DNA from 3 places in the Yersinia enterocolitica subsp. enterocolitica genome. Region 1 is predicted to be linked to each of the others. Evidence: predicted binding sites of a transcription regulator. Region 1 holds the regulator's gene; each other region holds the start of a gene.

Region 1 (10,125 bases):
TAGTGACATCCAAACCTTCACAGCGTTTTTGTGCCAATTTTTGCTGTTCAGCTGAAATAGTGACACCTGAAACCGACACCCCGAAATGGCGCGCGGCGTAAGCGGCTAGCCCACCCCAGCCACAACCGATATCGAGCAGCTTCATACCCGGTGCTAATTGCAGCTTCTCACAGATCATCTGCAATTTATTTTCCTGCGCTTGTTCAAGGGTGGCCGCATCTTTCCAATAGGCGCAAGAATATTGCATATTGGGGTCGAGCATTAGGCTAAACAGATCATTACCGAGATCGTAATGTTCTTTGCCGACAATCCAAGCTCGTTTCTTCGATTGCAAATTGATAATACGTGCGGCAGCAATGCGTAAAGTATCTTTGAAATGGTGTGGAAGTTGATGCTCCAGACCAGCTCTGAGAACGCGCTGGAAGAAAATATCCAGCCGATCGCATTCCCACCAGCCATCCATATAACTCTCACCTAATGCCAAAGATCCTTCTTGTAATACCCGCTTAAAGAAGTCTGGATTATTAACTCTAATATCGAAGGGACGTGAGCCATTGATTTCAATATCAGCGCGGCTCAGCATTTCTTGTACAATGCGAAACCACGGATTTTCTTGAATACTCTGGTCTTCTATACAGGATGAACTCATAGCTTCTCCATCACTTTCTTCTGACTTATGACCCGCGATAAAAACTATATGCGCAGATACATACCAATAAAGTTGGTGTTTGGTATCCATTACGGACAGAGGAAGATTAAGAAGAAACCCTAATTTAGGGCTGCTCATCCATAAGAGTAAATGTGACGCAATCCACGCGTCCAGCAAGTGCTTAAGATAATGCTTTTTTTAAATGATATTATAATCGGTTAAACCGAGTATAGGCTTGCCGGGAAGCTTTCTCAATACTAAATCTTTCCCGGCCAAAATTTCACTTAGTGACTATTTTTACAAGGAATTATGACTCCACGCAATTATAGTCATTATTATTAGTATGGACTTTTTCTTTCCTCAACGCATAACAATGAATGCCATATCCCAATGCGGCTAAAGCTACCGTTGACAGCATCACAGTGACGGTTGCCAGCAAAGGTTGGCTGATATAGGCCGACACCATCATGCTGGCAATAAAACACAAGCCCAGTTGTAGTGTGTTTTGCAACGCTGCTGCTTTACCCGTACTGGCAGGAAAGGGCATTAATGCATTTGCTACGGTAATAGGGTAGCAGGCACCATTCACAAGCGCCATTAAGCAGAACGGAATAAGTAAGGTCACCAGTGTTGGCGTCGTCAGCGTTGCTATCAGATAAAGTGCAATCATACTGATAGCATAACCGGCCAACAGCCACGGCAGTAGGGTGTTACCCTTGATTCGACTCAATGCACTACGGCAACCAAATCCCCCCAGTAGAAAGGCTACTGTTTGTGGAACATAACTCAAACCAATGACATTCGGGCTATATCCCATATCACCTAAAATAAAAGGTGAACCCGTTAGCCAGGCAAAAAAAACCGGCACTGCATGCAGCAAACATCATCACGTTGCCGCTGAATACCGGAGACTTCAGTAACTGCCAGAAACTAATGGCGTTTTTGCTTCTATCTACGTTATCCGGCGCTGTTTTTTTCCGTTCCTTAAGCAAGGCGGTCGGAATCAGTAGCAGCAGGGTAATCGCCAATAGCACGACAAAAATTGAGCGCCAGCTGAAATGGTTTAATAACCAGGCACCCAGTAATGGCGCGAGCGCAGGGGATAACGCCACTAATGGCATAATGGTCGCAAATACTCGGTTGGCCTTGCCGTCGCGATAGCGATCGACCACTAAGGCTTGCCAGCTCACCGCAGCGGAACAGACCCCCACCGCCTGAATAAAGCGCAAAACCAATAACTGCGCCGCAGTTTCAACCCATAAAATCCCCAGGCAGCCGATAGCAAATAACCCTAACCCTGCTAACAGCACCGGTTTGCGGCCTATTTTGTCCGAAACGGGTCCCCAGATAAGTTGGGCGATCGCGAAACCCGCGAGAAAGATACTAAGGCTGGCGCTGATGGAGCCGGCGGAGGTTTGGAGTTCTTGTTGCATGGCACCAAAGGCGGGCAAATACATGTCAGTGGCCAGATACCCCAACATGCTCAAACCGGCCAGGTAGAACATGAAGCTCGATGTTGTTTTCATTGTTGTTTCTCATTATATCCTTCGTCCTTGAAACCGCAGGGGTGTTAGCTGCTCTTACTTACCCGCATCACTTATTGATATAAGCTCATCGGGATGTGTTCGTTTGCTGCCTGCCTGTGGTTCCAATGACTTTGGCTAAATTATAGTTTTTGCAGGTAAAACTTTTGTTATCGAAAATTAATTGCGGGGGCATTCTAACGACGCGATATTCTGTTGTGAAACGGTAATATTTGCGCCATGCTATCAAAAAAATTGATGTCAAAAATTCCGTTTAAAGGAAGCGCAAAACCATGTGGTCAGAATACTCATTAGATGTGGTGGATGCTGTTGCGCGCACCGGGAGTTTCAGCGCTGCTGCGCAAGAATTGCACCGCGTACCGTCTGCGATAAGTTATACCGTGCGTCAATTGGAGGAGTGGTTGGCTGTGCCGCTATTTGCGCGCCGCCATCGGGATGTAGAATTGACCGAAGCAGGCAAAGTTTTTATTAAAGAATCGCGTGATGTTATCAAAAAAATGAATGACACACGTCGTCAATGTCAACAAGTGGCGAATGGCTGGCGCGGGCAATTAAATATCGTGGTCGATAAAATTGTCAAACCTCAGCGAAGCCGCCGTTTAGTGCTGGATTTTTATCGCCATTTTCCCGATATCGAATTGCGGGTGCGTTATGAAGTCTTTAACGGCGTTTGGGATGCGCTGGCGGATGGGCAAGCGGATATGGCCATTGGTGCGACGCGTGCCATCCCGGTTGGCGGGCGGTTCGTCTTCCGTGACATGGGTTTTCTGACCTGGCATTGCGTAGTAAGTATCAATCACCCTTTAGCGCAGCTAACCGGGCCACTTAACGACGATCAGTTGCGGCCTTATCCCTCCCTCTGTTTAGAGGATACTGCGCGAAATTTGCCGAAACGAGATACCTGGACGTTGGATAACCAACAGCGATTAGTGGCACCGGATTGGGCGACGGGCATAGACTGTCTGTGTGAGGGGTTATGTATTGGCATGGTGCCCGCTCATATGGTATCGCCCCTGATTGCACAAGGGAAACTGGCAGCCTTAACACTCGCTGACCCCTTACCTGCTAGCCCGTGTTGCTTGACGTGGGAGCAGAATAACCATTCCCCGGCCTTAGCCTGGATGTTGGAATATTTGGGTGACAGTGTCACGTTAAATGATGAGTGGCTAAGAGATGCTAATGGCACGGATAATGAGCTTCGGCAGAATTAGCCGCCGGTAACAGGGCGCTACCGGCAGACTAAATGTTTAGCGATGATAACTGTGCTTAGCGACGATAATCGCGGAATGGGCCATCAGCAACAGAACGACGTTCGACTAGTTTTGGATGTACTTCAATGGTTTGAGGGTCTTCGCGTTTGCTGACAATTCTGTCGAGCAACATAGCAAAAGCCGTTTCACCCAATCGCTCTTTCGGCTGATGAATGGTGGTCAACGCCGGCGAGAAATAGCGCGCATTACGCACATTGTCATACCCGATCACCGAAATATCTTGTGGTACACGCAAACCTAATTCATCTGCGGCGCATATCGCGCCCATTGCCATAATATCGCCACCACAGAATACAGCAGTCGGACGATGCTTTTGTGTCAGAATTTGATGCATGGCTTTATAGCCGGATTCTGGCTCAAAATCACCTTGAACCACCCATTCTTCTCGCAGGGTGATGTTGGCCTCCTCTAATGCTTTTAGGAAGCCCTGATGGCGACCGCCACCGGTATTACGCGATAGCTGGCCGGGGATAGCCCCGATATCGCGGTGACCACGCTCAATAAGATAACGGCCAGCTAAATAACCGCCTTCGAATGCATTATCAATAATCGAATCGGTAAAATCGCCACGGGCGGTTCCCCAATCCATCACTACCATTGGAATATTGCGATAATCCTCTAACATTCCCAGTAGCTGTTCCGGATATTCAGAACACATCACCAATAAGCCATCAACACGCTTTTGTGCCAGCATCGCCAAATAGGCTTTTTGCTTGTCCAGATTATTATGAGAGTTACATAAAATCAGAGTGTAGCCTTTGCTATAACAGCTATTTTCAACCGCTTCGATCACTTCAGCAAAATAGGGGGCTTCGCTGGATGTCGCCAACAAGCCAATTGATTTAGTGTGATTAACTTTCAAACTGCGCGCCACAGCACTCGGTGAATAATGCAGTTCTTTAATGGCTGCCCACACAGCGGCCTTGGTGTTTTCGGCGACGAAACGAGTTTTGTTGATAACGTGCGAAACGGTGGTAGTAGACACACCCGCGTGTTTGGCCACATCTTTAATCGTTGCCATAAAAAGAATGACTCCTAAGCTCACCTGTTACAGCAGGTAAGTATTATGTTAATCGTTTGCCTGCATGACTCGAACACCGCTCAGACAGAAACAAGATAGTAGGCTGGAGAGCTAAGTCAGATGGTCGTCTGAGAGTATTTATTAGACGTTATTAGTCGGCATACAGTTATGAACTGCGAATTTTGGCTGATCTGGAGGAAAAGTGGAAGAGGTAATCAATGTTATAAAGTGCGTAATGGGCACAAGATTTTTTTTCTTAACTGTGGGAAAATAATTTAACGCACTAACTATGTGCCTTTACCCTACTAAAATAAACCGGCTGAGGAGTTCTTATGGATACCAATCTGAAAATGTCGCTGATTACGACTGTTGGTGCACTGGCGATGATTATTGCCTTTAGCTTCGTGGCGGTCATGAATTAATTAAGCCGCGTGCCGGTGTGAAGTGATAAGTAGGGCGGTTAACCCGCCCTTAATTATTTCTGTTGGTAATATGATTACCCGGCGTCTTTTGCTTCTTGTCTTATCAGGCTAAGTTTTTCTCAACGAAAGACCAATTCACCAGCGCCCAGAAATTCTCCAGATATTTTGGTCGCGCATTACGATAATCAATATAGTAAGCGTGCTCCCATACATCCACAGTTAACAATGGCTTATCAGCGGTCGTCAGCGGTGTCGCCGCATTTGATGTGCTGACAATAGCTAACGTGCCATCCGTTTTTTTGACCAGCCAGGTCCAGCCCGCGCCAAAGTTTTTTACCGCCGCATCAGTAAATTGCGCTTTAAATTCAGCAAAAGATCCAAAGGATTGATTAATGGCATCGGCGACTTTTCCTGTCGGCTCGCCGCCGCCATTAGGTGATAAACAGTGCCAGTAAAAGGTGTGGTTCCAAACTTGAGCTGCATTGTTAAAAATACCGCCACTGGAGGTTTTGACAATCTCCTCCAAGGATTTACCTGCAAACTCAGTATCCTTGATCAGGTTATTGAGGTTTACCACATAGGTGTTGTGGTGCTTGCCGTAATGGTATTCCAGCGTTTCAGCAGAAATGTGCGGTTCCAGTGCATTTTGTGCATAAGGTAATGCCGGTAATTCAAAAGACATAGCTCTCTCCTTTCGGGGTTGCTCAGGGTGTTTGCTCCTCAAATCCGAACGTTAGCTCACTAAGATGTGGTGAGGAGCGGTTAAAATCGTAATTGTTGTATTTTTATTGTGGGCATTAATTTTAACAACTTTTAACAGGAATGACAGGCATAACCATATTATTTGATGGGATATTGGCTGGTTGAAGTTTGACAGGTATGTTTGACAGGTATACAAGCACCCGATAGGGCTACCGGGTGCGGTGCTTGGTTTAGCGGATAGTTTTCGGTGTCACAACACGACGAGCGCCGACATAATGATCTTGCCAGTAGTCGTTGTCTAGCATGCTGATACGAATTTCTTCACCGGTGCGTGGTGACTGAATAAATTTGCCGTTGCCTAAATAAACGCCGACATGATCAGCAACACCGCGATTAGCAATATTGAAGAACACTAAATCACCACTTTCTAATTCAGCGCGTTTAACCGGTGCTGCATCGCGCAAATGATACATTTCATTAGCAGTACGTGGCATTTTTATTCTGATGACATCTTTATAGGCGTAGTAAATAAGCCCGCTGCAATCAAAACCGGTATTAGGGGAGGTGCCACCCCAGCGATAAGGTTTCCCTACTTGCTTCATCAGTTTGCTCATTGCGGTCTGTTTAGCATGCTGATAGCGCTTTTTATGCGCAGGGCTGAGTTTTATTTTACTATTTGCTACTAATTCGGTCGCGGCTTTACCTTGGGTTTTATTGCGATGGCGACCGTAAGCCACTTTTTCGGTTTTTTTAACTGCCGCTTTTTTATTGCTAGCAGTTTTAATATTCGTTTTTTTGCTACTAGTGACTTTTGGGCTGGTAGGTTTGCTGACTTCCTGTGCCTTTTTCTTAATGGTTTTGCTGGCGGTAGCTGCCGTTTTCTTTTTATCGTTGTTGGTCGCTATTTTATTTGTCACATTTTTACTATTGGTTTTGTTGTTATCAATTTTGGCTTTTTTAGTATTTTTATCAGCTTTACGCTTTTTACGGTCATCAGGACTGGCCTGACTGACTTGGCCTTTTTTTTGCTCAGCCGAGACGTGAGCCTGCGGCGACGCATGTGCGAGGTTTAGAAATAGCTGGGTAAACAGCAGCACAAACAGCGTAAGTATTAAACGCATAATAACGCTACCAACCTTGGCCCTGAAATGAAGATGAAGAGTCACAGTATTGCCGAAACTCCGGATATAAAAAAGCGGAGAGCTACAGGATTTTAGTCGATATTGTGAGAAAACGTTAATGGCGTCGCAATTGTCGTTTTTTCACACGGCTAATGAACTTAAATCAACCATACGTCAACGAGTTAGTCGACCCGAATTTCTGGTATCCCTCAGTGAAGATAATAATGAAGAGAAGGGATCAAAAATGTTATTCTAAATGCACATATTTGTAGCTGATAATATAATCCACAACTAACCGAGTAAAACCCCTGCAAAAGATGGCGTTTTATTCCAGTGGTGACAGTCGCTACAATAGGCTGGACGCAATAATAAAATAGCCCTAATGGATAGGTTCTAAGTATTGTAGCCACTAAATGGCTTGAGGAAGCAAGAAATGACGACGATTGATAAAATTCAGCGCCAGATAGCAGAAAACCCCATCCTGCTTTACATGAAGGGCTCACCAAAACTGCCAAACTGCGGTTTCTCTGCTCAGGCTGTACAGGCGCTATCTGCTTGTGGCGAACGCTTTGCTTACGTTGATATTTTGCAGAATCCAGATATCCGTGCTGAGCTGCCAAAATACGCTAACTGGCCAACTTTCCCACAACTGTGGGTTGACGGCGAATTGGTGGGCGGTTGCGACATCCTGATGGAAATGTATCAGCGTGGTGAACTGCAACAACTGTTGAAAGAGACGGCAGATAAATACCGTACTGAAGAAGAAAAACCTGCAGCAGAGTAATGAGCTGCCAGCTTAGGTAATAAATAAAAAGGCAGCTACTTAAGCTGCCTGAGGTTATTGACAAAGTGCCCGCAGCGGTGAAAACAGGTAGATCATAAAGACGCCGTAAAATCGTCCCTGATGGCTCGAGCCGCGCCGTCCGTGGCGCGGACGCTTTACTCTTCTACCTGTCCTCACCTTGCAAGATCGAGTCGTTGGGGTTTGTCAGCAGTCTGAGGTGGCTCGCAGGCCACCTTTTTTAATAGTGAATTTGCAATTATTGACTTGAGTTAGGTTACTCAGATTCACCCGCCGGTACCGGCCAGCCACCCAATTTCTTCCAACGATTGACCAACTCACAGAATAATTTCGCCGTTTGCATTGTATCGTACAAAGCAGAGTGAGCCTGGCTGCTATCAAACGGAATACCTGCCGTCAGGCAAGCTTTTGCCAATACGGTTTGCCCCAGAACCAGCCCACTAAGTGCTGCGGTGTCGAAAGTGGCAAATGGGTGGAACGGGTTACGCTTCAAGCTGGCGCGTTCAGCCGCGGCCATCACAAAGCTGTGATCAAAATGAGCATTATGCGCGACGATAATGGCGCGGTTACAGCCTTGTTCTTTCAACCCTTTGCGCACAGCTTTGAAAATAGCATGTAACGCATCATGTTCACTCACTGCACCACGTAATGGATTGGTGGGGTCTATTCCATTAAATGCCAGCGCTTCGGGTTCCAGATTGGCACCTTCGAACGGATCTACATGAAAATGTAGCGTTTCATCAGGCAGCAGCCAACCGTCCTTGTTCATTTGCAAAGTGACGGCAGCAATCTCTAATAATGCGTCAGTTTGAGCATTAAAACCGGCGGTTTCTACATCAATTACTACGGGATAATACCCACGAAAACGGCCACTCAGGGCGTTAAGGTCACTTTTATCTGCCATCAGTTTCTTATCTTCATCGAATTCAGCACGCATTATGTCAAATTTTGGCGTGGGATGCAGGGGGATATCGCGATGAGAAAAAAGGCACCTTGCAGGTGCCTTCTTGCTAATCAGTTTCCGAGGCCGTGTCCGGCACTTTTATTCTCGATTAGCTCTATTTTGTAACCGTCTGGATCTTCGACAAAAGCAATAACCGTGTTACCGCCCTTGACCGGGCCTGCTTCACGGGTCACTTTGCCACCAGCATTGCGAATTTGGTCGCAGGTGGCGGCAACATCATCCACCCCCAAAGCCAAATGACCGAATGCCGTTCCCATCTCGTAACTGTCTACGCCCCAGTTATAGGTCAACTCGATCACTGAGCCTTCGCTCTCATCGCTGTAGCCGACGAATGCCAGTGAGTATTTATATTCGGTATTTTCACTGGTACGCAGCAAACGCATCCCTAATACCTTGGTGTAGAAATCGATGGAACGTTGCAGGTCACCGACGCGGATCATGGTATGGAGTAGGCGCATAATACCCTCTGTTGATATGTTGCCTGAATTGTGGGCAAGAGTGAATGAAACCAAGTTTAAGTATAGCCTTGGTAATTAAATCAGTTCAATGGGTTACAGAAAATGAATAGACTGCAAATGATAACGGCCAGGCATATTGCCTGACCGTGAGCAGAGAAATTGATTCACAACTAAGCAAGATTTACAGCTTTGGATAGTCGGTATAGCCCTTAGCGCCACCCCCGTAGAAGGTTTCACCGTCAGGCTCATTCAGTGGCGCATTTTGCTGCAAACGCTCAACCAGATCCGGGTTGGAAATATAGCTGCGGCCAAAGGCAACGGCATCAATAAATCCTTTCTCAATCAGGTTTTCGGCTTTTTCTGCGGTATAAGCACCTGCGCCGATAATCACCCCTTTGAAGCGGGCACGCACAGCATCGCGGAATGCATCCGAATAAGGTTTACCGCCAGCCCAGTCTGGCTCGGAAATGTGCAGATAAGCAATATGGCGTTTGTTTAATTCTTCAATCAGATACAGCGCCGCTTCTTCCTGATCTTCACCATTATCCAAACCATTGAATGGGCCTAAAGGTGAAATACGGATACCAATATGCTCAGCGCCCCATTCAGCCGCTGTGGCATCAACCACTTCTAAGGTCAGGCGAGTTCGGTTTTCAATGCTGCCACCGTATTGGTCAGTACGCTGGTTTGATGCCGGAGACATAAATTGATGTAATAAATAGCCGTGGGCCGCATGCAATTCAATATAATCAAACCCAGCCTCACGGGCATTGGCTGTTGCCTGGCGGAAATCATTAATGATGCCAGGGATCTCTTCTGTTTCCAGTGCGCGCGGCGTAGAGCAGGGAACACGAACCCAGGCACCCGTGTCATCACGAACAGTGGTGCGGGTATCTGCGGCAATGGCAGATGGCGCAACAGGTGCTTGTTGGCCTGGCTGTAAACTGTTGTGTGAAATACGGCCCACATGCCACAGTTGCACGGCAATATGTCCACCTTCATCATGCACAGCTTGCGTGATTTTTTTCCAGGCGTTTAACTGCTCTTGAGTGTGCAACCCCGGAGCGCCAGCGTAGCCTTTCGCCTGGAAAGAAATCTGAGTCGCTTCAGTGATAATCAAACCTGCACTGGCGCGTTGACGATAATATTCAGCCATTAAAGGAGTAGGAAT
Region 2 (10,125 bases), 1.2 Mb from region 1:
AGCCCCAGCCAGATGGCTGCTGCTGCCGCGAGAGCAAACAAAAGGCTCCAGTGCATTAACTCAATTTGGCGCACTTGATACCAATGGTCGATATCACCGTAATTACCAAAAATAGACAGTAGCCACAGGGCAATAAACAGATAAAGCAGCCCCATTGCCTGCGAAACTCGATCCAGCCGACGTGCAGCCAGTTGCGGTTGTAGTGTCAATGCACTGGCGCAAAGCAGCAAGCCAAAGGCGATAAAGCGCACGGGGTAGCTCATTCCTAACCAGTATGCGCCCCAACCGGACAGATAACCGGTTTCTGCGCCAAATGCATTTCCCAGTGACAGTAGAGCAAATAACCAGACTAGTGGTGAGCGGCCAAACCAGCCAACCACCCCGTAAATCACCGTGCCAAGTAACAATAATACCGAGATACGGCCACTGCCGTTATCCAGCCATTCGCCAAGCTGACCGATAGCCGCAGCGGTAAAAATCACACCGAGGAACAGCACGGCCTCGTTACTATAGATTTTACTGGGATCTTGTCGGCGTCGGTAAAAACCCCAGCCGTAAAAGGTCGCTGCTAATATGCCCGTAACGACGACTCGAACAGGGGGATCAAAACGGAAAAATTGGCTAATCCAGGCGAGCAGGAAAGTATCAGCCATCAGGCTACCAATGGCGATGACCAGTGATGCCAGTGCCGCAAGGAAGGCGTAACCCGCCAACCTGCGCCAGTCAAAAGGTTGAACATCAATATTTTCCAACAAACGCTGATGCTCTTCTTCAGGAATAACTCCTTCTTTGGCCCATCCATCAAGGGTTTTGCGCACAATTACCGCGCTCTTCTTGTTGAGCTTCATATTTTTGGCTTCCATATTGAGTTACTAGTTATTTATATCAGGAATGATTCCTGCCTTGTCGAAACATTAACCGAACATTATTCATTGAGCTACTTTATAGTGAATTTAGTGGGTATAGCAGCTGCCGATTGCTGTGTATAATGCACGCCGCAAAAGTGCCAGAGAGGTTAATGTGTCTACTGATAATAATTTGTCTTCTGAATGTGATTCGCCAGCGGAATACAGTGATGAATACTGGATGCAGCGAGCATTAGCATTAGCGCTACGTGCGCAAGTAGAAGGTGAAGTTCCGGTGGGCGCAATATTGGTGCTGGATAATCAGGTAATTGGTGAAGGCTGGAACCGGCCAATTCGTGATAACGACCCTACAGCTCATGCTGAAATCATGGCGCTGCGTCAGGGGGGGCAAGTTGTGCAGAATTATCGCCTGATAGACGCCACTTTATATGTCACTCTGGAGCCGTGTGTGATGTGTGCCGGAGCGATGGTGCACAGCAGGATCCGCCGGTTAGTGTATGGCGCTAATGATCTGAAAACGGGTGCAGCAGGATCATTGGTCGATATTTTGCGCCACCCAGGAATGAACCATCAGATAGAGATAACGGCGGGTGTGATGGCCGACGCCTGCGCTCATCAATTAAGCGCGTTTTTCCGCCTGCGGCGCGAACAGCAAAAAGCACTGAAACTCGCGCAGCGGGAAAATCCTGAACCGCGCGAGATGTAAGTAAAAATAAGTAAGATTAATTATAGCTCAGCGAGTGAAGGGGCGACCGCACCCAGGGGTGCTCCGGCGACTTCGTCGCTACGACCCCAACGGCACGTTTCCCCTCCATTATTGGCAATCTAAAAGAGTTGGCAACAATGGAGTCGGGAATCTGAAAGAAGTGCTAATTATTGATTGACCAGCCGGGACCAACCACTGGGTAAGCCTTACCCAACTCGGCTTCAATCGCGGCGTGCTGCGCTGCTTTCTTCTCTTTTTCCTGCAAATATCCCACTAAGCTAACCTGATAACGACGGATGTTTTCGACGTAGTTATAGGCTTCGTGACCGCGAGCATAGCCATAAGTGGTGCTTGGGTAGTAGCGCTTTTGGCTCAACATCGGTAGCCGCATTTTTACGTCAACCCAACTGTCCGGATTGCCATTCTGGTTTTTGGTCAACTTGCGGGCATCGAGCATATGACCGTAGCCCAGATTATATGCCGCCAGTGCGAACCAGATTCGTTCATCTTCGGGAATGGTATCTGGTACCTTTTGCATCAACCGCTGTAAGTAAACCGATCCGCCTCTAATGCTTTCCTCCGGATCAACCCGGTCTTTGACTCCCAAACCACTTGCGGTGGCTCGCGTGAGCATCATCAGGCCGCGCACGCCAGTTGGGGAAGTCGCTTGTGGATTCCAATGGGATTCCTGATAAGCGATGGCAGCCAGTAACCTCCAGTCGATTTCGCCAGCATGTTTTTCAAATAATGGCCGGAAAGAGGGCAGAACATTGTCGATAGCGGACAGGAATGTTTTCGTGTCGACATAATCAAAACTGCCGACATGACCCAGATATTTTTCCTCCAGGCGCGCCAAACTGCCGTCTTCTACCATCTCACTGTAGAAATCAAGCATCGCCGCATACAGGCTGTCATCATGGCTCTGTTGGAAATACCAGGTCACCGGCTCTTCATCCGTGACATCAAAAGCGACTGCCAATTGTGGATGGATACGTTGTAGCAGAGCAATGGTGACAGAATCGCCAAGGGTATAATCGAGCTTGCCATCAGCGACCTGCTCCAATAACTCTTTTCCTGAGCGATCGACAGACGACCCCCAGTTAAGATCCGGATATTTCGTCTGTTTAAGCTGTTTCAATGTGGTCATATGGGCCGAGCCGGAGGCCACAATCAGCTGCCCTTTCAGATCACTGAATGACTTTGGCCGGGGAGAACCCAAGCGGTAGACTAATTGTTGCGACACGGAATAATAGGCAGGGCCGGTGCGCGCCCGCTTAAGACGCTCACTATTATAAATCAGCCCAGCAGCAATCATGTCTGCATCATCACTATCTAAAGTATCAAACAGATCGTTGATATTATGATGAGGGGTCATCACCAACTTAACCCCCAGATAGTCAGCAAAACGTTTTGCCAGCTCATAGTCGAAACCGGAAGGGCCATCCTTTCCGGTCGAGTAGATAAGCGGTGAACTTATTGTGCTAACTCGCAGTTCACCACGGGCTTTTATACGGTCCAGTTGCCCCTCTTGGCCGTTGCGCCAGGGAATATTGGGCCACAGCGCGAGAGCCAGAAGTAAGGCGACTACACCGATAACAAAGTAGTTTAATTTTATGCGCGTCAAATAGTTATCTCTCGGCAGCGCTCTTTATATGTGTGTCGTGAAACTGAAATCGACATGGTTAAATCCCCAGTGGAGTGGCATTTTGCGCAACAAATCGTCACTGTGCAACTTTATTGCGAGCTTATTTATTCGGTGTTCATCTTTTAAAGATAACGACACTTTCTGACGCAATTATTAATAATAGCTACGCAAACGGTTTCGTCGGCGGCTCAGATTCACTATAATGGCGCGCGTTTTCCCCTGTTTTGCGCCAATGAGTGCTGCGCCCAATGAAGTGCTGTTCCAGTCGCTTCGAAGAGAGAGAAACTTAGATTATGGAAATACTGCGTGGTTCGCCCGCTTTGTCGGCTTTTCGAATTACCAAACTGCTGTCCCGTTGCCAGGATGCTCATCTGCCAGTAGATGATATCTATGCAGAATATGTTCACTTTGCCGATGTTAGCGCCCCATTGAGTGCTGACGAACATGCCAGACTCCAGCGGCTGCTACAGTATGGGCCATCTCTCCCCGAACATGCGCCAGAAGGGCGTTTACTCTTGGTTACCCCAAGGCCGGGCACTATTTCTCCGTGGTCTTCCAAAGCAACAGATATCGCCCACAATTGTGCATTGCCACAGGTGCTGCGTCTGGAGCGCGGTCTGGCTTTCTATATACAAGGCCCGAACCTGACTGAAACCCAATGGCAACAATTGTCGGCACTGCTGCATGACCGCATGATGGAAACGGTCTTTACTGATTTGCAGCAAGCTGAGCAACTGTTCTCTCACCACCAGCCAGCCCCAGTGCAACGGGTGGATATTCTGGCGCAGGGCCGCAGTGCACTGGAGCAGGCCAATATTAAATTAGGTCTGGCACTGGCTCCGGATGAAATTGATTATCTGTTGGCCGCCTTTACCGGCCTTGGGCGTAACCCGACAGATATCGAGCTGTATATGTTTGCTCAGGCCAATTCTGAGCATTGCCGCCATAAGATTTTTAATGCGGATTGGAAAATTGATGGTGTTGACCAGCCTAAGTCGCTGTTTAAGATGATCAAAAACACCTTTGAACACACACCGGATTACGTCTTATCTGCCTATAAAGACAATGCCGCGGTGATGGAAGGTTCTCAGGTTGGGCGCTTCTTTGCTGCGCCAGAGAATGGCGTTTATGGCTACCATCAGGAAGAGGCGCATATTCTGATGAAAGTGGAAACCCACAACCACCCGACGGCTATATCGCCGTGGCCAGGCGCGGCTACCGGTTCAGGTGGCGAGATCCGTGATGAAGGTGCCACCGGGCGCGGTGCTAAACCGAAAGCCGGTTTGGTGGGGTTCTCGGTATCTAACTTGCGTATCCCCGGTTTTGAACAGCCGTGGGAAGAGAATTTCGGTAAGCCAGATCGCATTGTTACCGCATTGGATATCATGACCGAAGGCCCATTGGGTGGCGCGGCATTTAACAATGAATTTGGCCGTCCGGCACTGCTGGGTTATTTCCGTACCTATGAAGAGCGCGTGAACAGCCATAACGGCACTGAGTTACGTGGTTACCATAAGCCGATTATGTTGGCGGGCGGGATTGGCAATATCCGCGCGGGTCATGTGCAAAAAGGCGAAATTACCGTCGGTGCCAAGCTAGTGGTGCTCGGTGGGCCATCGATGAACATCGGTTTGGGGGGGGGGGCTGCTTCTTCCATGACATCTGGCCAATCTGATGCAGATCTGGATTTTGCTTCGGTACAGCGTGATAACCCGGAAATGGAGCGCCGCTGTCAGGAAGTGATTGATCGCTGCTGGCAGTTGGGTGACCACAACCCCATCCTGTTTATTCATGATGTCGGTGCTGGCGGTTTGTCCAACGCCATGCCGGAGTTGGTGAGCGATGGTGGCCGTGGTGGTCGCTTTGAACTGCGCGATATCCTCAATGACGAACCGGGTATGAGTCCGTTGGAAGTGTGGTGTAACGAATCCCAGGAGCGCTATGTTCTGGCCGTTGCTCCTGCGCAAATGGCACAATTTGCAGAAATTTGCCGCCGTGAACGTGCACCCTATGCTGTTATCGGTGAAGCCACCGAAGAAAAACATCTGACCCTGAATGACCGCCATTTCGACAATCAGCCGATTGATATGCCGCTGGATGTGCTGTTGGGTAAAACACCGAAAATGCTGCGTGATGTCACCCGCCTACAGGCGAAAGGTGAGGCATTGCAACGGGCTGAAATCAGCATTGCTGATGCAGTGAAACGTGTAATGCATTTGCCAACAGTTGCCGAGAAAACCTTCTTGATAACCATTGGTGACCGCACTGTAACCGGTATGGTCACCCGTGATCAGATGGTTGGCCCATGGCAGATTCCGGTAGCTGACTGCGCGGTAACCAGCGCCAGTCTGGACAGTTATTATGGCGAAGCCATGTCACTGGGCGAACGTGCGCCAGTGGCCTTGCTGGATTTCGCCGCTTCAGCCCGTTTGGCGGTTGGCGAAGCATTGACCAATATCGCCGCGACCCAAATTGGCGAACTTAAGCGCATTAAACTGTCGGCTAACTGGATGTCCGCAGCGGGCCACCCCGGTGAAGATGCCGGTTTGTATGACGCGGTACGTGCGGTGGGCGAGGAGTTATGTCCGGCGCTGGAGATTACCATTCCGGTGGGCAAAGACTCTATGTCGATGAAAACCCGCTGGCAGGAAGGGGAGGAACAGCGCGAAATGACCTCGCCGCTGTCCTTGGTAATTACGGCTTTCGCGCGTATCGAAGATGTTCGCCACACAGTGACCCCACAGCTGCGCACCGATAAAGGTGATAATGCGCTGCTGCTGATTGATTTGGGCGCGGGTCACAATGCGCTGGGGGCGACGGCGTTGACTCAGGTTTATCGCCAGTTAGGGGACAAACCGGCAGATGTGCGCGATGTGCAACAGCTGGCGGGTTTCTTCAACGCGATGCAGCATTTAGTCGCTGATCAAGCCTTGTTGGCCTATCACGACCGCTCTGACGGCGGCCTGTTAGTGACACTGGCTGAAATGGCTTTTGCTGGCCATTGTGGCGTGCAAGTGGATATTCAATCCCTGGGTGATGATGCGCTGGCTGCCTTGTTTAACGAGGAACTGGGGGCGGTGATTCAGGTGGGCGCTGAGCAGCGAGCCGCAGTGGAACAAATGCTGGCAGATCATGGTCTGGCGAATTGTGTCCACTATCTGGGCCGCGCTGTTGAGGGGGATGTCTTTGACATCCGCAGTGGCACTGATGTGGTTTACAGTGAAAAACGCAGCACCTTGCGCTTGTGGTGGGCTGAAACCACCTGGCAGATGCAGCGCCTGCGCGATAACCCGGATTGCGCCGATCAAGAGCATCAGGCGAAACAGGATGAACGTGATCCGGGCCTGAATGCGAAACTGACCTTTGACCCAGCAGAAGATATTGCCGCACCTTACATCATCAAGCAAGTGCGACCAAAAGTGGCAGTGCTACGTGAGCAAGGGGTTAACTCTCACGTGGAAATGGCAGCCGCTTTCCACCGCGCCGGTTTTGATGCGGTTGATGTGCATATGAGCGACTTGCTGGCAGGGCGCACTGATTTGCAATCCTTCCAAACGTTGGTTGCTTGCGGCGGTTTCTCATACGGTGATGTGCTGGGTGCGGGCGAAGGTTGGGCGAAGTCTATTTTGTTCAATAATCGGGTGCGTGAAGAGTTTGAAGCTTTCTTCCATCGCCCTGAAACGCTGGCGTTGGGCGTTTGTAATGGCTGCCAGATGATGTCTAATCTGCGTGAATTGATCCCCGGCGCTGACCATTGGCCACGTTTTGTCCGCAATCTGTCAGACCGCTTTGAAGCGCGTTTCAGTCTGGTTGAAGTGGCAAACAGCCCATCACTGTTTATGCAGGATATGGCCGGTTCACGGATGCCAATTGCTGTTTCACATGGTGAAGGGCGAGTTGAAGTGCGTGATGCCGCGCATCTGGCGACACTGGAGCAAAACAATCTGGTGGCGCTGCGCTTTGTAAATAACTACGGTGTCGTGACCGAGCAGTACCCAGCTAACCCTAATGGGTCCGCTAATGGCATCACCGCAGTCACCAGTGCCAGTGGGCGGGCAACGGTAATGATGCCGCATCCTGAGCGGGTTTTCCGCACTGTCAGTAACTCATGGCACCCAGAAGAGTGGGGCGAAGATAGCCCATGGATGCGTATGTTCCGGAATGCGCGTAAGCAATTGGGATAAGTCAATTTGCTTTGAATATGACAGCAGGGGCATTGGATGATGCCCCTTTCTTTTATTAGGCTGTTTTCACTATTATTTAAATATGAGTGGAAACGTTTTCTTAGTTGATACTTTCTCATTATTATAAACTTCCACGACCAGATCATAGTTTCCGGCGATAATATTCTCCAGGTTCAGATCTATTCTTTGGGCGTTATGATTAATAAATCCGGACGTTTCATGTAATATGGTATTTTCATTGTTTGCTAAATAGATGTAATAACTAACAAATTCAGGTGAGCTAATAGTGAAAGAAACAGAGGATTTTTTATTTATTAACTGATGGTTATATTGAAAGTAGTTCACCTCAATTTGAGGTGCAGTGGCGCTTTCTTCATCATGAATATGATTTATTTTATCTATGCCATGTAGTCTAGGGTTTGGTGATACTAATAATGTATGTGTTACGGCATATATACTCTGGATATTGATAAAAAAAATCAGAGCTATTGTGGTAAGTATTTTATTTATTGTGGTCATATTAACCTCGGTATTTTTAAGTGTCGCGGGTTTATTATTTTTTGGCATTAAAAAGGTTATTTTTATTTTCTTGTTATAGGATTTTATTGCTACCCATGGTGACTCATATGTCGCAGTGATGAAATTACATAAATTATAACGTGGTGATAATTTCAACAGTATCACTGTGTGGTGTGGTTGATGGCGCTAAACATAATTAATTGCAAAATAAAATGACTAATTAATTGATTTTAAATGTTTTTATGGTTTTTGTCGGTAAATTGCGACAATGATGTTTTAATGTGTCTCAAAAAGGAGACATTTATAATATTGATTTATAAGTGTTTTATTTAAAAGAGAATCAGGTGTCGGGTAATAGCGACAAAAACGGATTAAATCACTCGGTTTGATTGGTGTAAGTAAGGTTTCAGAGAGGGGTTAAAATTAATTTTAGCTTAATATCAATTAGTTATAATTTAATTCTAAAACATGGCACGCAAGGTGCATTACTACTATCAGTTGCTCATTCACCTCTTTATGATAGTCCCGCCGTATAGCGGAATATGCACTTCATAAGCCACCGAATGATGCCTAAGACTGGTGCCTATCGTCCACCCAAACCGATATTGTGTGAATGCACATTATCAAACATCGGACGACACGTTGAGTGAGGCGCCGCCTATGTCCTGCTGTGATGAGTAGTTCATCAATATTGGACATGTCTGGATGCTATTCGTCTCATCCTCCCGATGATTGCCTCGGCTTCATCAAACTGGAGACGATATTTAAGGGCATCCACATATTCTGCGACGGGGCAATTTATTGCCCCGTTGTCACATCTATATCCGTCATACTTCAAGCCGCATGTACGTTGGCCGTCTTCCTGTATTCGAATTATTTAGGGCATCATAGGGTCAAAGACAAGCTAAAGCCCCCGTTTCTACTGCAAATGACACTAAAAGCAGGTCTGATGATGATTCTGACAATAATGGACCAGCAACCTTAATTAAAAGCACTTTGCTCAACGCTAAGTGCTTTTTTTTTACTTCAATCAAACGGACAAGTTGCGGACATGCCCGCATAAATTGGGTCACAGGCATTGTAATCCTGATAGAGTCAGTTAGCATCACCACAGAATGATAGGTAATGAGATGATTTCGTTGAAAAGATGGCGTTTGTTCCCCCGTTCTTTACGTCAATTGGTGCTCATGGCATTTCTGTTGGTGCTGCTCCCTCTATTGGTGCTGGCATATCAGGCTTATCAAAGCCTTGACCATCTGAGCACCCAGGCGGCCGACATTAATCGCACCACGCTGGCAGATGCCCGGCGCAGTGAGGCCATGACCAGCGTGGCGCTCGAAATGGAGCGCAGTTATCGCCAGTATTGTGTATTAGATGATGCAACACTGGCAAAGCTCTATCAGCATCAGCGTAAACAGTATGCTCAAATGCTCGATGCCCATGCCGCCATCCTGCCCGATGCTCGCTATTATCAGACCCTGCGTGAATTGTTAACGCAACTTTCTGATATTAAATGTAAAAATAGTGGGCCAGAACAAAATGCTTCGGCGTTATTAGAGCAATTTTCGCGTTCGAATGCCGAAATGGTACAGGCCACCCGTGATGTGATTTTCTCCCGAGGACAGCAACTGCAAAAAGATATTGCCGAACGTGGGCAATTTTTTGGCTGGCAGTCCCTGTTACTGTTTTTAGTCAGCGTGTTGCTGGTGGTGTTATTCACACGCATGATTATCGGGCCGGTTAAAGGCATCGAGCGAATGATTAATCGGTTAGGAGAGGGGCGTCCACTGGGTAACACGGCCTTGTTTAAAGGGCCGCGAGAGTTACGCTCGCTGGCACAGCGCATTATCTGGCTCAGTGAACGTTTAGCTTGGCTTGAATCACAGCGCCATGAGTTTTTACGCCATATTTCCCATGAATTAAAAACGCCGCTGGCCAGTATGCGCGAAGGTACTGAATTGTTAGCAGATGAGGTTGCCGGCCCGCTGACTCAAGATCAAAAAGAAGTCGTGGCTATCCTGGATAACAGTAGCCGCCATTTACAATTATTAATTGAACAATTATTGGACTATAACCGTAAACTGGCTGATGGCCCCGGTGAGCTGGAAAATGTCGAATTGGTAGAAATGGTTGAAGATGTGATTTCAGCCCATAGCTTACCGGCGCGAGCCAAGATGATTCGTACCGAGACGGATCTGAAAGCGG
Region 3 (10,125 bases), 2.7 Mb from region 1:
CACACCGTATACGTCCACTTTCGTGTTTGCACAGTGCTGTGTTTTTATTAAACAGTTGCAGCCAGCTGGTATCTGCGACTGGCTTCGGCGCCGGGAGCAAGTCCCTTTACCTAATGCCAGCGTGCCTTCTCCCGAAGTTACGGCACCATTTTGCCTAGTTCCTTCACCCGAGTTCTCTCAAGCGCCTGAGTATTCTCTACCTGACCACCTGTGTCGGTTTGGGGTACGATTTAATGTTACCTGATGCTTAGAGGCTTTTCCTGGAAGCTTGGCATCAACTACTTCACCACCGTAGTGGCTCGTCATCACACCTCAGCGTTGATAAGCAACCGGATTTACCAAGTCGCTCCGCCTACATGCTTAAACCGGGACAACCGTCGCCCGGCTAGCCTAGCCTTCTCCGTCCCCCCTTCGCAGTAACACCAAGTACAGGAATATTAACCTGTTTCCCATCGACTACGCTTTTCAGCCTCGCCTTAGGGGTCGACTCACCCTGCCCCGATTAACGTTGGACAGGAACCCTTGGTCTTCCGGCGTGCGGGTTTTTCACCCGCATTATCGTTACTTATGTCAGCATTCGCACTTCTGATACCTCCAGCAACCCTCACAGGTCACCTTCAACGGCTTACAGAACGCTCCCCTACCCAACGAACGTATCCCTAAGCCAACTCGACTTTATTGGACGCATTGACGTCGCTGCGCTCCGTCAATCATTATCCACTGCCGTGAATTGTCTTGGGTGATACGTTCGCTGCCGCAGCTTCGGTGCATGGTTTAGCCCCGTTACATCTTCCGCGCAGGCCGACTCGACCAGTGAGCTATTACGCTTTCTTTAAATGATGGCTGCTTCTAAGCCAACATCCTGGCTGTCTGTGCCTTCCCACATCGTTTCCCACTTAACCATGACTTTGGGACCTTAGCTGGCGGTCTGGGTTGTTTCCCTCTTCACGACGGACGTTAGCACCCGCCGTGTGTCTCCCGTGATAACATTCTTCGGTATTCGGAGTTTGCATCGGTTTGGTAAGTCGGGATGACCCCCTAGCCGAAACAGTGCTCTACCCCCGAAGATGAGTTCACGAGGCGCTACCTAAATAGCTTTCGGGGAGAACCAGCTATCTCCCGGTTTGATTGGCCTTTCACCCCCAGCCACAAGTCATCCGCTAATTTTTCAACATTAGTCGGTTCGGTCCTCCAGTTAGTGTTACCCAACCTTCAACCTGCCCATGGCTAGATCACCGGGTTTCGGGTCTATACCTTGCAACTATTCGCCCAGTTAAGACTCGGTTTCCCTACGGCTCCCCTATTCGGTTAACCTTGCTACAAAATATAAGTCGCTGACCCATTATACAAAAGGTACGCAGTCACACCACGAAGGTGCTCCCACTGCTTGTACGTACACGGTTTCAGGTTCTATTTCACTCCCCTCGCCGGGGTTCTTTTCGCCTTTCCCTCACGGTACTGGTTCACTATCGGTCAGTCAGGAGTATTTAGCCTTGGAGGATGGTCCCCCCATATTCAGACAGGATGTCACGTGTCCCGCCCTACTCATCGAACTCACAACGTATGCATTTTTGTGTACGGGACTATCACCCTGTACCGTGCGACTTTCCAGACGCTTCCACTAACACATATGCTGATTCAGGTTCTGGGCTCCTCCCCGTTCGCTCGCCGCTACTGGGGGAATCTCGGTTGATTTCTTTTCCTCGGGGTACTTAGATGTTTCAGTTCCCCCGGTTCGCCTTGCATGGCTATGTATTCACCATGCAATAGTGCAACGAATTGCACTGGGTTTCCCCATTCGGGTATCGTCGGTTATAACGGTTCATATCACCTTACCGACGCTTTTCGCAGATTAGCACGCCCTTCATCGCCTCTGACTGCCTAGGCATCCACCGTGTACGCTTAGTCGCTTAACCTCACAACCCAAAGATGTTTCTTCTTTATTGGTGTGGCTACGAACACACTCTGCGTCGTTGTGCAGTGCGCGCAATCCTCATGAACGTAGCGTTCACTCCGGTTGCTGTGCGCTGTACGCCTTGCTGAGTATCTTCTCGCTCACACTGCAACAATGATAAACACATTGGCATTGCGATTATTTGAGAGACTCTAATACAGGTTAATCCTTATCTCAGTACTTCTACGGAGAGATAAGTTTCAGCTGTATTGTTTCAATTTTCAGCTTGTTCCAGATTGTTAAAGAGCAATATCTTAAACACGACTTGTTAAAGTCATCTTTAAGATACTTTTGAGTTCATAAAGAACCGGTTGATAATGTCTTTCACACATTATCGGAGTGGCGTCCCCAAGGGGATTCGAACCCCTGTTACAGCCGTGAAAGGGCAGTGTCCTAGGCCTCTAGACGATGGGGACACAAAAATTTCTACTGAATCATGGATTCAGTATTTTTGTGTAAAGGTGAGAATGTGGTGACACATTCGAACGACTGATGCAGTAAAAACTCAATGCCGAGGCCTTACAACACAATCATCACCCTCATCAACAGGTGCTCTTGCTCGTTTACATTCATCAGACAATCTGTGTGGACACTGCGCAATGCGTATCTGAGGTAAGGAGGTGATCCAACCGCAGGTTCCCCTACGGTTACCTTGTTACGACTTCACCCCAGTCATGAATCACAAAGTGGTAAGCGCCCTCCCGAAGGTTAAGCTACCTACTTCTTTTGCAACCCACTCCCATGGTGTGACGGGCGGTGTGTACAAGGCCCGGGAACGTATTCACCGTAGCATTCTGATCTACGATTACTAGCGATTCCGACTTCATGGAGTCGAGTTGCAGACTCCAATCCGGACTACGACAGACTTTATGTGGTCCGCTTGCTCTCGCGAGTTCGCTTCACTTTGTATCTGCCATTGTAGCACGTGTGTAGCCCTACTCGTAAGGGCCATGATGACTTGACGTCATCCCCACCTTCCTCCGGTTTATCACCGGCAGTCTCCTTTGAGTTCCCACCATTACGTGCTGGCAACAAAGGATAAGGGTTGCGCTCGTTGCGGGACTTAACCCAACATTTCACAACACGAGCTGACGACAGCCATGCAGCACCTGTCTCACGGTTCCCGAAGGCACTAAAGCATCTCTGCTAAATTCCGTGGATGTCAAGAGTAGGTAAGGTTCTTCGCGTTGCATCGAATTAAACCACATGCTCCACCGCTTGTGCGGGCCCCCGTCAATTCATTTGAGTTTTAACCTTGCGGCCGTACTCCCCAGGCGGTCGACTTAACGCGTTAGCTCCGGAAGCCACGCCTCAAGGGCACAACCTCCAAGTCGACATCGTTTACAGCGTGGACTACCAGGGTATCTAATCCTGTTTGCTCCCCACGCTTTCGCACCTGAGCGTCAGTCTTTGTCCAGGGGGCCGCCTTCGCCACCGGTATTCCTCCAGATCTCTACGCATTTCACCGCTACACCTGGAATTCTACCCCCCTCTACAAGACTCTAGCTTGCCAGTTTCAAATGCAGTTCCCACGTTAAGCGCGGGGATTTCACATCTGACTTAACAAACCGCCTGCGTGCGCTTTACGCCCAGTAATTCCGATTAACGCTTGCACCCTCCGTATTACCGCGGCTGCTGGCACGGAGTTAGCCGGTGCTTCTTCTGCGAGTAACGTCAATCCAACAACGTATTAAGTTATTGGCCTTCCTCCTCGCTGAAAGTGCTTTACAACCCGAAGGCCTTCTTCACACACGCGGCATGGCTGCATCAGGCTTGCGCCCATTGTGCAATATTCCCCACTGCTGCCTCCCGTAGGAGTCTGGACCGTGTCTCAGTTCCAGTGTGGCTGGTCATCCTCTCAGACCAGCTAGGGATCGTCGCCTAGGTGAGCCATTACCCCACCTACTAGCTAATCCCATCTGGGCACATCCGATGGCGTGAGGCCCTAAGGTCCCCCACTTTGGTCCGAAGACGTTATGCGGTATTAGCTACCGTTTCCAGTAGTTATCCCCCTCCATCAGGCAGTTTCCCAGACATTACTCACCCGTCCGCCGCTCGCCGGCAAAGTAGTAAACTACTTCCCGCTGCCGCTCGACTTGCATGTGTTAGGCCTGCCGCCAGCGTTCAATCTGAGCCATGATCAAACTCTTCAATTTAAGATTTGTTTGATTTGCTATGAATTAACATAGCGATGCTCAAAGATTACTTTCTGCAAATATGCATTCGAACCGAAGTTCAAATGTGTACTGCTTTGGTCACTCTTCAAGACTTTGATATTGCTTCTGCCTGTCGAAACAGGCTTCGATATCGTCTTGCGAGTGCCCACACAGATTGTCTGATAAATTGTTAAAGAGCAGTGCGTTAGCAACACTTGGTTGGTAACGCGAGGTGCGCATATTACGCTTTCCTCATTCAGAGTCAACATTTAATTTCGTTGAATTTCTCTGTTCTCTTTGCCGGTCACTTAACTACTTGATTCGTTGTGTGCCGTCTCGATGGATGCGCATTATAGGGAGTTCTCAGCCGCCCGCAACCGCTAATTTCAATAAAAATGACTGTTTGCTGCATTCCACAGCAAAACCCCGCCTTATACCCTGTTGTGCACAAACTTATCCACAGATTGAAACTCTTCTCAAAATTGACGAGCATCACGCAATCGTTTTCGCTACAATTCCCCGCGTCGAAAAAGAGTGACCTCGCGGGCAAAATATCGATGACATGAAGTGGTTTTTATAAAATGGGTCAATACCGCCCGCGATAAAACGTATTTTGATGCTGTAGAGAGGTCGGTCTCACATGAAAGTTGCCACTGGCTGGCATTTCTCGCTATTGGGATGTTATCTGAATCTGTTTTTCTCTTTATATAGATAGAAGAGATTCACGTAACGCTCTATTGATTGATTGCGAAGAACAACTGCGACTCCAAAGCCAAGGGATAAAACCATGCAACAACGCCGCCCAATCCGCCGTGCTCTGCTCAGTGTGTCTGACAAAGCCGGCATCATCGAATTCGCCACTGCACTTTCACAACGTGGTATCGAGTTACTTTCCACTGGCGGGACTGCCCGTCTGCTGGCTGATGCAGGCCTGCCTGTCACCGAAGTGTCTGACTACACCGGCTTCCCAGAAATGATGGACGGACGCGTTAAGACTTTGCATCCCAAAGTACATGGCGGCATTTTAGGCCGTCGCGGCCAGGATGATGGAATCATGGCTCAACATGATATTCAGCCAATTGATATTGTAGTCGTGAATTTATATCCCTTTGCCCAAACCGTGGCCCGCCCGGATTGTTCATTGGAAGACGCCGTTGAGAATATCGACATCGGTGGCCCAACCATGGTGCGCTCTGCGGCCAAGAATCATAAAGATGTCGCCATTGTCGTTAAGAGCAGCGACTACCCAGCAATTATTGCCGAGCTGGACGAGAATGACGGTTCATTGACGTACCCAACCCGTTTCAACCTAGCGATCAAAGCTTTCGAACACACCGCCGCTTACGACAGCATGATTGCCAACTACTTCGGCGCATTGGTGCCAGCTTATCATGGTGACACAGAGCAACCATCTGGCCGCTTCCCTCGCACCCTGAATCTTAACTATATAAAGAAACAGGATATGCGTTACGGTGAGAACAGCCACCAGCAAGCCGCCTTCTATATAGAAGAAGATGTGAAAGAAGCATCAGTGGCTACCGCACTGCAATTACAAGGCAAAGCCCTCTCTTATAACAATATTGCTGATACCGATGCTGCACTTGAATGTGTGAAAGAGTTTAGCGAACCAGCTTGTGTCATAGTTAAACATGCCAACCCATGTGGCGTGGCGATTGCTGACTCTCTGCTGGCCGCCTATGACAAAGCCTATAAAACTGACCCAACATCAGCTTTCGGCGGCATTATCGCCTTTAACCGCGAGTTGGATGCCGAAACCGCCAGCGCCATTATCAGCCGTCAATTTGTTGAAGTGATTATTGCCCCATCAGTCAGTACTGAAGCTTTGGCGCTGTTAGCCGCCAAACAGAATGTGCGTGTTCTGACTTGCGGTCAGTGGCAAGAACGTTCTGCTGGCCTGGATTTCAAACGTGTTAATGGTGGTTTGTTAGTACAAGACCGCGATTTGGGTATGGTGACTGAGGCGGATTTGCGTGTGGTGTCTCAACGCCAGCCGACCGAACAAGAGCTGCGTGATGCGCTGTTCTGCTGGAAAGTCGCCAAGTTCGTTAAATCTAATGCCATTGTTTATGCGCGCGACAATATGACTATCGGCATAGGTGCAGGCCAGATGAGTCGTGTGTACTCGGCCAAGATAGCCGGTATCAAAGCGGCAGATGAAGGTTTAGAAGTGGCAGGGTCTGCCATGGCTTCTGATGCTTTCTTCCCATTCCGCGACGGTATTGATGCAGCTGCAGCCGTCGGGATCACCTGTGTCATCCAACCGGGTGGTTCTATTCGTGACGATGAAGTCATTGCTGCGGCTGATGAACATGGTATCGCCATGATCTTTACCGACATGCGCCATTTCCGCCATTAATTAACCCGCTTAACGGAGTCATCAGATGAATATTTTGATTATTGGCAATGGCGGGCGCGAGCATGCGCTAGGCTGGAAAGCAGCACAGTCACCTTTAGCCGATAAAATTTATGTTGCGCCGGGTAATGCTGGCACGGCCCTGGAACCCACGCTAGAAAATGTCGATATCGCCGCCACCGACATTGCCGGTTTACTGGCATTTGCGCAAAGCCACGATATTGGCCTGACTATCGTCGGCCCAGAAGCACCACTCGTCATCGGTGTGGTTGACGCCTTCCGCGCGGCGGGCCTGACTATCTTTGGCCCAACGCAAGCCGCAGCCCAATTGGAAGGTTCTAAAGCTTTCACCAAAGATTTCCTGGCCCGCCATAATATTCCAACCGCGTTTTACCAGAATTTCACCGAGGTCGAGCCTGCTTTAGCTTATGTGCGCAAAATTGGTGCGCCAATCGTGATTAAAGCTGATGGACTGGCTGCCGGTAAAGGCGTGATTGTGGCAATGACGCTGGAAGAGGCAGAAACCGCAGTACATGACATGCTCGCTGGCAATGCGTTTGGTGATGCCGGCCATCGCATCGTGGTGGAAGAATTCCTCGATGGTGAAGAAGCCAGCTTTATTGTGATGGTTGATGGTGAAAACGTGTTACCGATGGCCACCAGCCAGGATCATAAGCGCGTTGGTGATGGTGATACTGGCCCGAATACCGGCGGCATGGGCGCTTATTCTCCGGCACCTGTCGTCACGGACGAAGTCCATCAGCGAGTCATGGATCAAGTTATCTGGCCCACCGTGCGCGGTATGGCAGCTGAAGGTAATGTTTACAGCGGTTTTCTTTATGCAGGTTTGATGATCTCCGCCGATGGGCAACCAAAGGTTATCGAATTCAACTGCCGCTTTGGCGACCCGGAAACTCAACCAATCATGTTGCGTATGCGTTCAGATTTGGTTGAGTTGTGTTTAGCTGGCGCACAAGGCAAGTTGAACGAGAAAACGTCTGACTGGGATGAACGCCCGTCACTGGGTGTGGTTCTGGCCGCAGGCGGCTATCCAGCTGATTACCGTCAGGGTGATATCATTCATGGGCTACCACAACAGGAAGTGGCTGATGGCAAAGTGTTCCATGCTGGAACCAAGCTAGACAGCAATAATAATGTGGTGACCAGCGGTGGGCGCGTGTTGTGTGTGACGGCACTCGGGGCAACAGTTGCACAGGCACAGCAACATGCTTATAAGCTCGCTGAGAAGATTCAGTGGGAAGGTGCATTCTGCCGCAAAGACATTGGCTATCGAGCGATTACCCGTGAAAATAGTGGTTCGTGAAGAATTGTGGTTTGTGAAGAATAGAGGCTCGCGGTAAATAACGCTACCACTGTATTCTGTGGGCACAGTTTGCTGTGCCCTACTTCTTTCGGCCTTATAGACTACCGGCCTTCGGCTCCCAGCGGCAGAAGTCCTGATTAGCAACCAATAGCAATTGCTGTCCTTCCGATGAATCAAGCCACGCGACACCCAATGGTTCTGCGCTATTTGCGCCCCGTTTACTCAACCATGCTTGCGAATTATCATCAAGACTCAGGCGCAACGTTTTCCCAGCACAGGTTGTCACGATGCCATCTTGCCAGCGCCCCTGAATTAACTGAACGTTACCGGCGCGCAGTGCGCTGCTCAGTTCCAGAATCCGCTTAGCCTCCAATTGATAAACGGCAATATTATCAACCGAGAGTTGCTCACGCCGTGTTGCTAGTTGGCGTTGCATAAAACTGACCTGCCCTTGCTCATCAAAACGTAACTCGACACTTTGTGGATCATCACCCAAGTCATTACGCCGGATTTCCCGCAATACGCCATGTTGATATTCGTAAAAAGTCACGCGAGTGTTCCCCCCGGAGTAGGGGCTGTAAACGCTCATCAGCACTTGTGGTTGCTGTTGTGCATTATCCTGACGCCATAAACGCACTACACCGCTGTCGGCGATATAACCGCTGGCACTGAATTGAGGGGAGCCGGACTGACTGCTACAGGCGCTGAGACCAAAGGCTAGACCGAGGGTCATCAGCACCCGCTGCATAAACAAAAGGGGCTTTGCCACCCCCCCGTTTATTATTTTCACTGACACACTATTAAGATTTAACAGCGTCTTTCAATGCCTTACCAGAAACAAACGCTGGCACATTAGCTGCAGCAATTTTGATTTCTTTACCGGTTTGTGGGTTGCGGCCAGTGCGCTCATTACGATGGTTTACTTTGAAGGTACCAAAACCAACCAATTGTACTGCATCACCCTCTTTCAGAGATTCGGTAATTGCAGCCAGTGTGGATTCCAAAGCCGCTTTTGCTTGAGCTTTAGAAAGGTCCGCTTTGTCCGCGATTACGTCAATCAGTTGAGTCTTATTCATAAGTTATCCTTACAGTGTGTTTATCGTTTGCAAAGCATCGAGTGCGACGGATATGCCGATTGACAGCACTCTCCTGCATACACGCACCGATAGCCACTTTTTTTCGCCCCCCAAATGTAGAACAGACAGGGGGCAGATGTGAAGCCTTAAGACGTGACAAATCAGGCGTTAAATCACGTTTTCTTGCCTTATTGCGTTAAATTTATGCCAATGTTGCTAACAGCCGCTTCCCGTAGGTCAGAACGTAACCCTTTAATCAGATCCAAGTCGCGCTCTTCGCAGTCGGCTAACAGGCGGAAAATCTCCCATTGGATATCCCATTCTTCTTCAATCGCGGGCAAGATTTTCAGCTCTTCATCGGTCATTTCTTTGCCAGCCAATGTCATTTCCAACATCGCAACGGTACGGATTGACGTTTCGCTGATGGCGATAGCATGCTCTAAAGTTTCGCCACTCAAACGTGAATGAATAGCTTCACTTAAAGCAATACAGGCATCGATGGCAGGGTAAACACCGTAAATAGCATAGTCATCAGCAGAAGGAATTGCCTCTTCCAGCTTCTCTAATTGGCTATCAAAATTAACCTTAGCGTCTTTTACCACCAAAGTTTCCCAGATAAGATCCAGAATACGTCGGTAAACGGCCGGATCACCAAACTCGGTTTCCAGGCAAAATTGCTGATAGTTGGGATACATCCGCTCGCACAAGCAAGCCATGAAAGTCAGATGTTGCCAACTTTCCAGCTTTTCGAGACGTAGATGAATCGGATTACGTATCATGATGAGTTCTCGTTATTCATTATCTGCGCGGCAGTGTACCCGAAATTAAATCATATCCCTATGGTTGCCAAGCAAATCAGGATTTTTCCGCACCCACCGCTGAAATTGCGGACGGTTTGAAGCAATCGCATCTGCCCAACGGGTCGGCTCCGGCAACCGATACCCCGCCATACAATGGCGAACCCATTCTAACGCACTGCCAACACTCACCCGGTGGCCCGGTGAAATAAACAAGGGATTACAACGGCTTTTGCTGCGCCATACCCAACCTAACTGCTCATCGGCATCAACCAAAGGCTGCAATGCGCCGTTATCGTCGCCCAATGGCTCAAAATTCCCGCATAAACGACTTTTGGCAACACCAATGGTCGGGACATCTACCAGTAAGCCAAAATGGCTGGCAACCCCTAAACGACGAGGGTGCGCTATCCCCTGCCCATCAACAAAAACCAGTTGAGGCCG

The links. The regulator PurR, encoded in region 1, represses purine synthesis genes. The targets are predictions, from matches to a motif close to CANGCAAACGTTTGCNTG.
Positions count from the first base shown of each region.
Region 2: purL (phosphoribosylformylglycinamidine synthase) is a predicted target of PurR. The motif match lies at 3,382-3,399, and genes of this name have one in related genera.
Region 3: purH (bifunctional phosphoribosylaminoimidazolecarboxamide formyltransferase/IMP cyclohydrolase) is a predicted target of PurR. The motif match lies at 4,604-4,621, and genes of this name have one in related genera.

Region 1 covers NZ_LR590469.1:948,785-958,909, forward strand. Annotated here, with positions in the region: gene cfa (cyclopropane fatty acyl phospholipid synthase) at 1-649, opposite strand, end outside; partial or broken gene punC (purine nucleoside transporter PunC) at 957-2,175, opposite strand; gene punR (DNA-binding transcriptional activator PunR) at 2,466-3,404, shown strand; gene purR (HTH-type transcriptional repressor PurR) at 3,460-4,485, opposite strand; gene cydH (cytochrome bd-I oxidase subunit CydH) at 4,818-4,907, shown strand; gene sodB (superoxide dismutase [Fe]) at 5,011-5,589, opposite strand; gene FGL26_RS04445 (C40 family peptidase) at 5,840-6,730, opposite strand; gene FGL26_RS04450 (Grx4 family monothiol glutaredoxin) at 7,164-7,514, shown strand; gene rnt (ribonuclease T) at 7,789-8,436, opposite strand; gene gloA (lactoylglutathione lyase) at 8,547-8,954, opposite strand; gene nemA (alkene reductase) at 9,136-10,125, opposite strand, start outside.
Region 2 covers NZ_LR590469.1:2,152,577-2,162,701, reverse strand. Annotated here, with positions in the region: gene FGL26_RS10185 (DUF2157 domain-containing protein) at 1-848, opposite strand, end outside; gene tadA (tRNA adenosine(34) deaminase TadA) at 982-1,572, shown strand; gene mltF (membrane-bound lytic murein transglycosylase MltF) at 1,736-3,196, opposite strand; gene purL (phosphoribosylformylglycinamidine synthase) at 3,511-7,401, shown strand; gene FGL26_RS10165 (hypothetical protein) at 7,474-8,076, opposite strand; gene FGL26_RS10160 (hypothetical protein) at 8,814-8,999, opposite strand; gene FGL26_RS10155 (sensor histidine kinase) at 9,051-10,125, shown strand, end outside.
Region 3 covers NZ_LR590469.1:3,695,234-3,705,358, reverse strand. Annotated here, with positions in the region: rRNA gene FGL26_RS17580 (23S ribosomal RNA) at 1-1,916, opposite strand, end outside; tRNA gene FGL26_RS17575 (tRNA-Glu) at 2,295-2,370, opposite strand; rRNA gene FGL26_RS17570 (16S ribosomal RNA) at 2,568-4,110, opposite strand; gene FGL26_RS21525 (hypothetical protein) at 4,210-4,350, opposite strand; gene purH (bifunctional phosphoribosylaminoimidazolecarboxamide formyltransferase/IMP cyclohydrolase) at 4,898-6,487, shown strand; gene purD (phosphoribosylamine--glycine ligase) at 6,513-7,808, shown strand; gene FGL26_RS17545 (DUF1481 domain-containing protein) at 7,903-8,556, opposite strand; gene hupA (nucleoid-associated protein HU-alpha) at 8,609-8,884, opposite strand; gene FGL26_RS17535 (YjaG family protein) at 9,073-9,663, opposite strand; gene nfi (deoxyribonuclease V) at 9,709-10,125, opposite strand, start outside.